Saccharobesus litoralis: one gene and its partner. The protein of the gene in region 2 interacts with the protein of the main gene of each other region in a pairwise test. Links are inferred from orthologs where the notes say so. Each region holds a gene or a part of one and is shown on either strand. Other genes may lie near its edges.

Region 1 (4,105 bases), 1.6 Mb from region 2 along the record:
GTAAATACTCAGGGTGATAAAAATTCATACCACCGGTACCTTGAACAATCGGTTCTAGGATTAGGGCAGCGATACTTGCGTGGTTGTCGCTTAACGTTTTTCTTAGTGAATTGATGGCATCAGAATGCCATTGCGCTTCAATTCGAGGCGTGGGACGCTCAACAAATAATTGTTGTTGCATTGCGCCGCTAAATAAAGAATGCATACCTGTAACGGGATCACATACCGACATTGCGGCGAATGTGTCGCCATGATAACCGTTACGCGGAGTGACTATCTTGGTTTTTTCTGGTTTACCTTGGCTATGCCAATATTGCACCGCCATTTTCAAAGCCACTTCGACAGATACAGAGCCAGAGTCTGATAAAAATACTTTATCTAATCCTTTGGGAGTTAACTCGACTAAACGTTTACAAAGTTCAATAGCAGGTTCGTGCGTAAGACCACCAAACATAATATGGCTCATATTATCGATTTGGTTTTTCATCGCTTGATTAATAACGGGGTGGTTATAGCCATGCATGGCTGCCCACCAAGATGACATGCCGTCAACGAGTACCTGACCATTATCTAAATGAATTTCGCATCCTTGCGTTTTTGTTACACCATAAACAGGAAGAGGTTTTGTTAACGATGTATAAGGGTGCCAAATATGGTCTCGGTCAAATTGATAATCTATCATTGTTTAAAAATCATCCGTTAGTAAACTTTGAGGGAGCTTTTAGTTGACAGTTTAAAGCGCTAGCATAAACTGTCCATCAAATTATGAGTTAACCAAGATAATATTTATGTCGACTGAACTACGCCACGATTGGACTTTAGAGCAAGTTAATGCGCTATTTGCATTACCTTTCAATGATTTACTGTTTAAAGCACATAGTGTGCACCGTGAAAACTTTAATCCAAATGAAGTTCAAGTATCGACTTTGCTTTCGATTAAAACGGGAGCTTGTCCTGAAGATTGTAAATATTGTCCGCAAAGTGCGCGCTACGATACTGACTTAGAAAAAGAAAAGTTAATGGAAGTTGAAGCCGTACTTGAAAAAGCTCGTATTGCTAAAAAGAACGGTTCTAGCCGTTTCTGTATGGGGGCTGCTTGGCGTAATCCTAAAGATCGCGATATGCCTTATATCTTAAAAATGGTTGAAGGGGTTAAAGAGCTAGGTTTGGAGTCGTGTATGACGCTTGGAATGCTGACTCGTGAACAAGCATATGTATTAAAAGAAGCCGGTTTAGATTACTACAATCATAATTTAGATACCTCTCCAGAGTTTTATGGGGAAATTATTACCACTCGTACTTATCAAGATCGTATGGACACGTTACAAAATGTACGCGATGCCGGTATGAAAGTGTGTAGTGGTGGTATTTTGGGTATGGGCGAAACTGCCAATGACCGTTCAGGTTTGCTTATTCAATTAGCCAATCTTGAGCAGCACCCAGACAGTGTACCAATTAATATGTTGGTAAAAGTAGACGGTACGCCTTTAGAAGATTTAGAGGATTTTGATCATTTTGAATTTATTCGTACCATAGCGGTAGCTCGTATTATGATGCCTAAATCGCATGTTCGTTTATCCGCTGGTCGTACCGAAATGAATGAACAAATGCAATCTATGTGTTTCTTTGCTGGAGCAAATTCGATTTTCTATGGTGAAAAGCTACTGACGACAGAAAACCCAGAAGAAAATAAAGATATGGAATTATTTGCTAAGTTAGGCATTAATACCGAAAATCAACAAGGGTATTCTGATGAGGTCACTGAAGCAGCCTTAATGGAGGCCGTTGTTGAAGCGCAACAACCTGAAATGTTCTACGAAGCAAGCTAACTTTCGTTGAATGAGATACTTGGCAATATTATAGTCTTCTCGCTCAGGTCTTATGGTTCATTGTCGGCGCTTACTCGCCCCAATCACATAATAGAGCATATGCTCATGGGGTCTCGAAGCTTGACGGCTTCCCCTAAAACCTGATCGCTTTGACTATATTAGCCAGTAAATTTAAATTTCAGATTTATATTTTAGGGTTACAATAAAAGCCAAGGTTGGATTTATACCAGTCTTGGCTTTTCAGTTTATATGTCGTTTTTAACATTCCAATCTCAGCTTCAAACTTCACTAGACGCTCGGCACAAGCAAGCTTTATATCGTCAACGTTACGCCAGTGTACCGCGTGGCCGCACGGTTGTTATTCAAGGTCAGTCTTATCTTAATTTTTCAGGCAATGATTATTTAGGCTTGAGTTTACATCCCGATATTCAAGACGCTTACGCCAAAGGTGCTGATATTTATGGTTGCGGCTCTACAGGTAGTGCCTTAATAAATGGTTATCACGCAATTCATCAAGACCTAGAGCATAAATTGGCTGACTGGTTAGGGTATGAGTCAGTTTTACTATTTTCAACAGGCTTTTCTGCTAATTCAACATTACTAAAAACGCTATTTGATAAGCATGATTTAATTATTCAAGACAAGCTCAATCACGCATCTTTGATTGATGGTGGTTTAGCGAGTGAGGCAAAAACAATACGTTATAAGCACAATGATATGACGCATTTAGCCAATCGCCTTGAAGCGCATGCGCAAAACAAAGTTATAGTGTCAGAAGGCGTGTTTAGTATGGATGGCGATAGTGCCCCCATTAAAGATATTCAATTATTGGCGAAAAAGCATGATGCATTAACCATGATTGACGATGCGCATGGCATAGGTGTTAATGGCCAGCAAGGTCAAGGAACTTGGCATTGTCAAAATGCACAGCGACCGGATATTTTAATGGCGACATTTGGTAAAGCGTTCGGTTTAGCTGGTGCTATGATCGCCAGTACTCAACCGGTTACTGATTATTTAGTCCAATTTTCTCGCAGTTATATATACAGCACGGCGATGTCTCCTGCGCAGGCTACTGCTATAAGCAAAGCCGTTGATGTGTTAAAGAGTGAAGCTTGGCGCAGAGAAAAGTTAGCCAGTATTATTGCAAGGTTCAGAGCAAACTTGGCGCATGAAAAAGTATCATTATTGGATTCTACTTCTGCTATTCAACCTGTCATTATCGGTGATGCAGCGCAGGCGATTTCGGTAGCTAACCGATTGCGAGAAAAAGGGATCTGGTTAACGGCGATCCGTCCGCCAACCGTTCCTGAAAATAGCAGTCGATTGCGTATTACGCTCACCACTGAGCACACAATTGAAGATATTGATTACTTAACTAAAACTATTAGTCAGGTGTGCAATGAGTCCTAGTTTACAACCTGAACAAAAGGTACGTATAGCTAACGCGTTTAGTAAAGCGGCTAAAGCCTATGATCAAATAGCCCGCTTACAAAAAAGCGTTGTTAAACACGTTTGTAAACTTGCAAAACAATCGTTGTCTGATAATTCATCGCAACCGCTACGTATTTTAGATTTAGGCTGCGGCACGGCTGATTTAGCAACTCAATTAGAGCAAGAAATTTCATGCTTTGATTATGTTGGAGTGGATATTGCGCCTGGTATGCTTGAGGTCGCAAAAAGCAAAATGACGACAAAAGGCTATCAACGCGATTTCGTTTTAGCAGACATCGAAAATTTACCTGAACTTGGCCAGTTTGATTTGATTATTTCAAGTTTAGCCATTCAATGGTGTGACATTAAATTAGTATTTTCCCAATTTGAAAAACACCTCAAGAAAAATGGCTGCTTTGTATTATCGACCTTATTAGACGGCACGTTAGCCGAGCTCAATCAAACTTGGTTAAAACTGGATGAAACCCGCCATATTAATCAATTTTTGGCTGAAGATACGTTACGCCACAAATTACAGGCGATCTCCTCACTTACAAGCAATGTGTTAAGTTGTGTAGAAGAGCTAAGCTATCCTAATGTTTTATCAATTATGCATGAGCTTAAAGGGATAGGTGCCAATGAAGTGGTTAATAGTGACAAGCAGCGCAAGTTGACTAAAGCGGTTTTACGTCAGTTAGAGGAACTGTACCCAACATGCAACAATGAGAAAGTGGTCAGTTGGCACATCGCGTATATCAAAGGTCAATTAAAAAACATTTAAACTAAGTGAATACCGCAATTTATCATGAGAAGAATATTTGTTACCGGAACAGACACAGATG
Region 2 (5,418 bases):
TTATCGCGCAATACACTGCCGCTAAGTGGGTTGAGGCCAGAGACTCTACGCAATATATCGTGCAGGTTATTGGCGCCAAATGCTTGTATTTCCTGCTTTGAAATGACAGTGATATTCGCTGGCGCATTATTTTGTTGCTCTGCGCTTTTCGATGCCGTAACCACTTCGATTTGCATCAATTGCTGCAATGACATATCCCAAATACTTTCGACCGCTAAGGCGTAAGGCATAGAAGCGAAAGTATTAAGCATAGCAACTAGGCTTATTGATAATGACCGACGGAGCATATGCAAAAAAGGTTTAAGTTTTTGAATAATCATTAAAGTATAGAGCAGAGTCGTAATTTTGATTAATTACTGATTAATAAATTACTTAAAATTGAGTTATTGGTTTTTATCTCTTAATTTTTGCAGTTCTATATCCTTTTTCTGCCATAAGCCATTCAGCCAATTTTGAAAGCCTTGTTTAAAAGCTAAATCATTATCGTAATCGCCTAAGTGTTGCGTGGTTATAGGGATAAATTCAATGCGTACCGTTAGCCTTTTTAGTTTTCCGCAGGCGGCAGCGTGCATTGCTCCCTCTGGGTTGTCTGGATAGCATAAGGTTGTATTTAAAATACCGGAAAATTGCTGACCCATGGTGGCTAATGCAAAGGCGATCCCGCCCGCTTTTGCGGGTAGTAAATGGCGATAAGGGCTTTGTTTCAGTTGATGTTTTTGCTTGGTAAAACGCGTGCCTTCAACAAAATTAATAACCGTGACGGGTATAAACTTAAATTTTTCGCAAGCTTTTTGGGTGGTGGCAATATCGCATCCGCGCTTTTCTGGGTATTTGCTTAAATATTGTTTGCTATAGCGTTGCATTAGCGGCATGTCCAACGCCCATGCTGCTAGGCCAATAAAAGGAATTTTCAGTAATTCACGTTTAAGAAAGTAGCGGCCCGCCGGCATTTTGTTGATACATAAATAACTGATCAGCATAATATCGAACCAGCTTTGGTGATTGGCTAGCAGTAAATACCAGTTGCGCGTATTTAGATGCTCAATGCCTTGTACATCAAACTCAATCGGATTAAAGCAGCGGATAACCAGCATATTGATATAAGCCCAAGCGTGCATAAAGCTTTCAAGCACACGTGACCATTTAAATTTTAATTGGCTTGGCAGCAAGAGTTTGATCACCCCGCCGAGAATAATCAAACTACCCCAATAAACTAAATTTAACGATAACAACAGGGTGATGATTGGGCGAATGATAAAGCAGGGTAGGTGTCTTAGCATAAAATGGTATTGATGAGTATGTCTTGGCTTATATTAAAACAAACAAAAAAGCTAAATGGGCGATATTCATTTAGCTTTGTATAGTCAAAGCGATCGGGTTTTAGGGGCGGGTTTCTAGTTCCAGACGAAACCTAAGTACTTACATCCATGTAAGCAAAGCCGTCAAAGCTACCGCATCCGTGCTCACGCTCCTTACCTACATCCATGTAGGCAAGCTTCGAGACCCCATGAGCATATGCTCTACTATGTGATTGGGGCGAGTAAGCGCAGACAATGAACCATAAAACCTGAGCGAGAAGACTATATTTGGATAATAGAAGGCATTTGATTTAATAACAAGTTTAGGGGTTACCATTTGTTTGCTGTGTTTAAACTTAGTCCTGTTTGGCGATTGCTGCTGATGGCCGTCGGAGCCTTTCTAATTTACGCCAGTTGGACCTTATGGGTTAATTACAACTTAGACCCAGCGGCGGCATTTTTCTCAGCATGGGTTTATGGCTTGTATTCGTTTTCTATTACCTTGCTATTGTCTGTTACTAATGAAATTGCAGCGAAAAAACTCAACCATGGTGCCCGCGCTTTAGCTATGTTTATTACCGTGCAAACAGGGTTTATGATAGGGGTATCTTATCTGGTTAATTACCTTGCAGGTACGCCAGACATTATTAAAACCATCGCGCTAGGTGCAATACTAAGTATAATATTTTCAACTAGTTATGTACTTGGTTTACGTCAATCTAAGCTACACTAAACAACTGTTATTGTTCTGTTGATTTGAGTTATGTGTGAATTACTTGGCATGAGTGCCAATATACCGACCGACATCTGTTTTAGCTTTTCAGGTTTAATGGTGCGTGGTGGCCAAACAGCTGCTCATAAAGATGGCTTTGGTGTTACCTTTTATGAGGACAAAGGCTGTCGCACTTTCAAAGATGCTTTGCCTAGTTGCCAATCTGAAATCGCTAAACTAATTAAGCAATACCCAATTAAAAGCTGTTGTGTTATTTCACATATACGCCAAGCGAACCGTGGTCGGGTGAGTTTAGAGAATACCCATCCATTTTCGCGAGAAATGTGGGGACGAGATTGGACATTTGCCCACAATGGCCAATTAAAAGGGATAAAGCTGCTAAAACTGTCGTGGTATCAACCGGTTGGTACAACCGATAGCGAGCATGCGTTTTGTTGGTTATTGTCACGTATTAAAGACAAATATCCCAATAAAGCGCCGCGTGATATGAAAACTTTATTCCGTTATGTTGATAAGTTAGCCGCGCAATTAAACGCTATGGGTATTGCCAATTTTTTCTTAAGTGATGGTCGCTATTTATATTGCCATTGCAGTAATAACTTGCACTGGATCACCCGCCGCGCGCCCTTTGGTGTAGCAACATTACAAGATGTAGAAATGACGGTCGACTTTAAACAAGAAACTACGCCCAATGATGTGGTTACTGTAATTGCGACTAAGCCTTTAACCACCAATGAACACTGGCATCAAATGCAATCAGGTGAATCAGCGTTGTTTAATTTAGGTGAGTTAACGCCTTTGTAGCTTGTGCTTTTTATAGTCTTCTCACTCAGGTCTTATGGTTCATTGTCTGCGCTTACTCTCGACTTTGGCTCCTGCGTCGTCCTACTACCTAAATCCCTTTAGGCAACCCCAATCACATAATAGAGCATATGCTCATGGGGATTCGAAGCTTGACGGCTTCCCCTAAAACCTGATCGCTTTGACTATAGTAATTTTGTTTTTGGCTTGACCTTACACTAGATGTAAGGTTTACACTTACATTATGTGAACGATTTTGGTTGTCATAATGAAGATTAGTCAAGTTGGCCAACTCGCCGGATTACCGGTAAAAACAATACGTTTTTACGAAGCGCAAGGTTTGCTATCGCCAGTTGAGCGTGCAGCCAATGGGTATCGGCAATACAGCCAAACGCAAGTTAATCAATTACAGTTTATTCAACGCTGTCGCGCGGCAGGTTTTTCACTTGATGAATGCCGGCAAATGATGGATTTAGCCAGTAACCAACAGCGCCACAGTAAAGATGTGAAACGCCTAGTTATCGACAAAATTGCGCTGATTGAACAGCAAATTACCACCTTGCAGCAAATGCAAAATACCCTGCAAGCCCTAGCTGATCGCTGTTCAGGCGATGAGGGCGCTCGCTGTGCCATTCTCGAAGCCCTCTGTGCCCAATCACCAACTCAACAAAACTTAAAGGATAGTTGATGATGTCTAATTGTTGTTCTTCTAAAGCAAAGACTGAGCTTGAGCCTGAGCTAAAGATCACCTCGGTTGCACCAAATACCGATAGCCAAGGTACGCCATTTACACCTAAACGCGCACATAAACACGAGCATAAACACGCGCATAAAGAGGCTGTGGCAACACCATCTTGTTGTCACGCGGCAACGCAAACTACAACGTGCCAACAGCCAAAGCCGAGTGGGCTTGAACAATCCGACCATCAGGCTGCGGGTTGCTGTGCACCAACGCAGCGCCGCTTAGATTATGTGCTTTGGCTAAGTATATTGGCCTGCTTGGGGTTGTACCTGACGGCATTAGTGTCGAGCGAGACAACCCACAGTTCATGGCAACATGCTGCGTTTGGCGTGTATGAATTGGTGAACACCATGTGGTGGAGTGTGTTGTTAGCTATTTTATTTGTTGGCTTGTTAAGTCAAATACCTCAGCAGTTTGTAACCGCTATTTTAGGTCAAGGCGGCACTAAGCGTGGTTTGCTACGGGCAACCGCTGCTGGTGTGTTAATGGACTTATGTAATCACGGCATATTAATGGTTGGCATGAAATTGTACCAAAAAGGCGCCAGTCTCGGGCAGATCATGGCCTTTTTGATTGCTAGCCCGTGGAATTCTATTTCACTTACTTTGATTTTGATCGCCTTAATGGGCTGGCAATGGACACTGGCTTTTGTATTGCTATCGGCTTTATTGGCACTCAGTACCGGCTGGCTGTTTGACCGCTTTGAACAAAACGGCACTTTACCGAAAAACCCTTACCAGCATGCGTTGGCAGCCGACTTTAAATTTTGGCCTGCCGCTAAAGCCTCGCTTAGGGCGACGCAGTTTAATCAAGCGTGGTGGCAAAATACCTTGCAGCAAGGTGTAAAAGGCTCTGTTATTGTGATCAAGTGGTTGCTGATTGGTATTTTAATGGCGGTGGCGATCCGGACTTTTGTCAGTTTGGATAACTTTCAAGATTGGTTTGGTCCGACCTTGATTGGCTTAAGCTTGACCTTGGTAGCCGCGACTATTATTGAAGTGTGTTCGGAAGGCTCAGCGCCTATTGCTGGCGATTTAATGACCCGAGCGCAAGCCCCTGGAAATAGCTTTGCTTTTTTAATGGCTGGGGTGGCGACTGACTACACTGAAGTTATGGTGATCAAGCAAACTCTAGGCTCTTGGAAAGTTGCATTATTTTTGCCTTTACTAACCTTACCGCAAGTGCTGGTTATTGCTTACGCCCTAAATGTTACATTTTAATAACAATTTAATTAACTCTCACTGAGCAATTAGAACAAAGTTATCTCAAAAAGCTATCTAAATAACCTAAGCTTATAACAGTTCCTTTCAAAATTTGGCTGAGGCGAACATGAAGTTGTTATGTTTGCGTTTGGCTGTTTTGCTGTATGTTGGCTTGGGGGTTTTAGGCAACAGTTATGCTGAACGGCAAGGGGAGCGGCTTGACGACCCGCAGCAACAAGTAGGATCTGAGCAGAATGTAAAAAGTGTCGATTGGCATTGGCAAGTTATTGCTGGGCATGGTGGTACGTTAACCCAACAAGATTACCCAGATGCTAAACACTTTATCGTGCCATTAGACGAAATAATTGCGGATCTCAAAGCGCTTTATGAAGACTCCTTGCTCAATAGCAGCAGTCAAATTAACGTGACTTTACCAACCCAAGACGGTCAAGGTATTCGCTATCAACTTAGTTATGACCCTGTATATAGTGCTGACTTTACGTTTCAACACCCAGATATTTTAACTTTTAAAGGCCACGCGGTAGACAACCCTATATTAACAGGGCGGTTTGATATTGGCCCTTTAGGTTTTAATGGTATGTATCAGGTGAATGGTGAAACTTGGTATTTAGACGCGATATT

Evidence for each region. The genes of interacting proteins can lie anywhere in the genome.
Region 1: the proteins of C2869_RS21300 (region 2) and bioB interact in binary tests that used the Escherichia coli proteins (3 or more experiments, as listed by UniProt). The link is inferred for Saccharobesus litoralis from one-to-one orthologs.

The regions. Positions count from the first base shown.
Region 1 is NZ_CP026604.1:3,975,454-3,979,558, forward strand. The notes cover bases 1-2,808. They hold bioB (biotin synthase BioB), read left to right. Parts: upstream 1-788; coding sequence 789-1,829; downstream 1,830-2,808. Other genes in these bases: bioA (adenosylmethionine--8-amino-7-oxononanoate transaminase), read right to left, coding at 1-682; bioF (8-amino-7-oxononanoate synthase), read left to right, coding at 2,079-2,808. Outside these bases: more of bioF, read left to right, coding at 2,809-3,242; C2869_RS14440 (methyltransferase domain-containing protein), read left to right, coding at 3,232-4,044; bioD (dethiobiotin synthase), read left to right, coding at 4,069-4,105. UniProt on the Escherichia coli protein: Catalyzes the conversion of dethiobiotin (DTB) to biotin by the insertion of a sulfur atom into dethiobiotin via a radical-based mechanism.
Region 2 is NZ_CP026604.1:5,555,842-5,561,259, reverse strand. The notes cover bases 1,126-3,948. They hold C2869_RS21300 (class II glutamine amidotransferase), read left to right. Parts: upstream 1,126-2,061; coding sequence 2,062-2,835; downstream 2,836-3,948. Other genes in these bases: C2869_RS21290 (permease), read left to right, coding at 3,520-3,948; cueR (Cu(I)-responsive transcriptional regulator), read left to right, coding at 3,101-3,520; C2869_RS21305 (hypothetical protein), read left to right, coding at 1,645-2,031; C2869_RS21310 (acyltransferase), read right to left, coding at 1,126-1,280. Also shown: C2869_RS21315 (TonB-dependent receptor plug domain-containing protein), read right to left, coding at 1-251; more of C2869_RS21310, read right to left, coding at 384-1,125; more of C2869_RS21290, read left to right, coding at 3,949-4,794; C2869_RS21285 (reprolysin-like metallopeptidase), read left to right, coding at 4,904-5,418.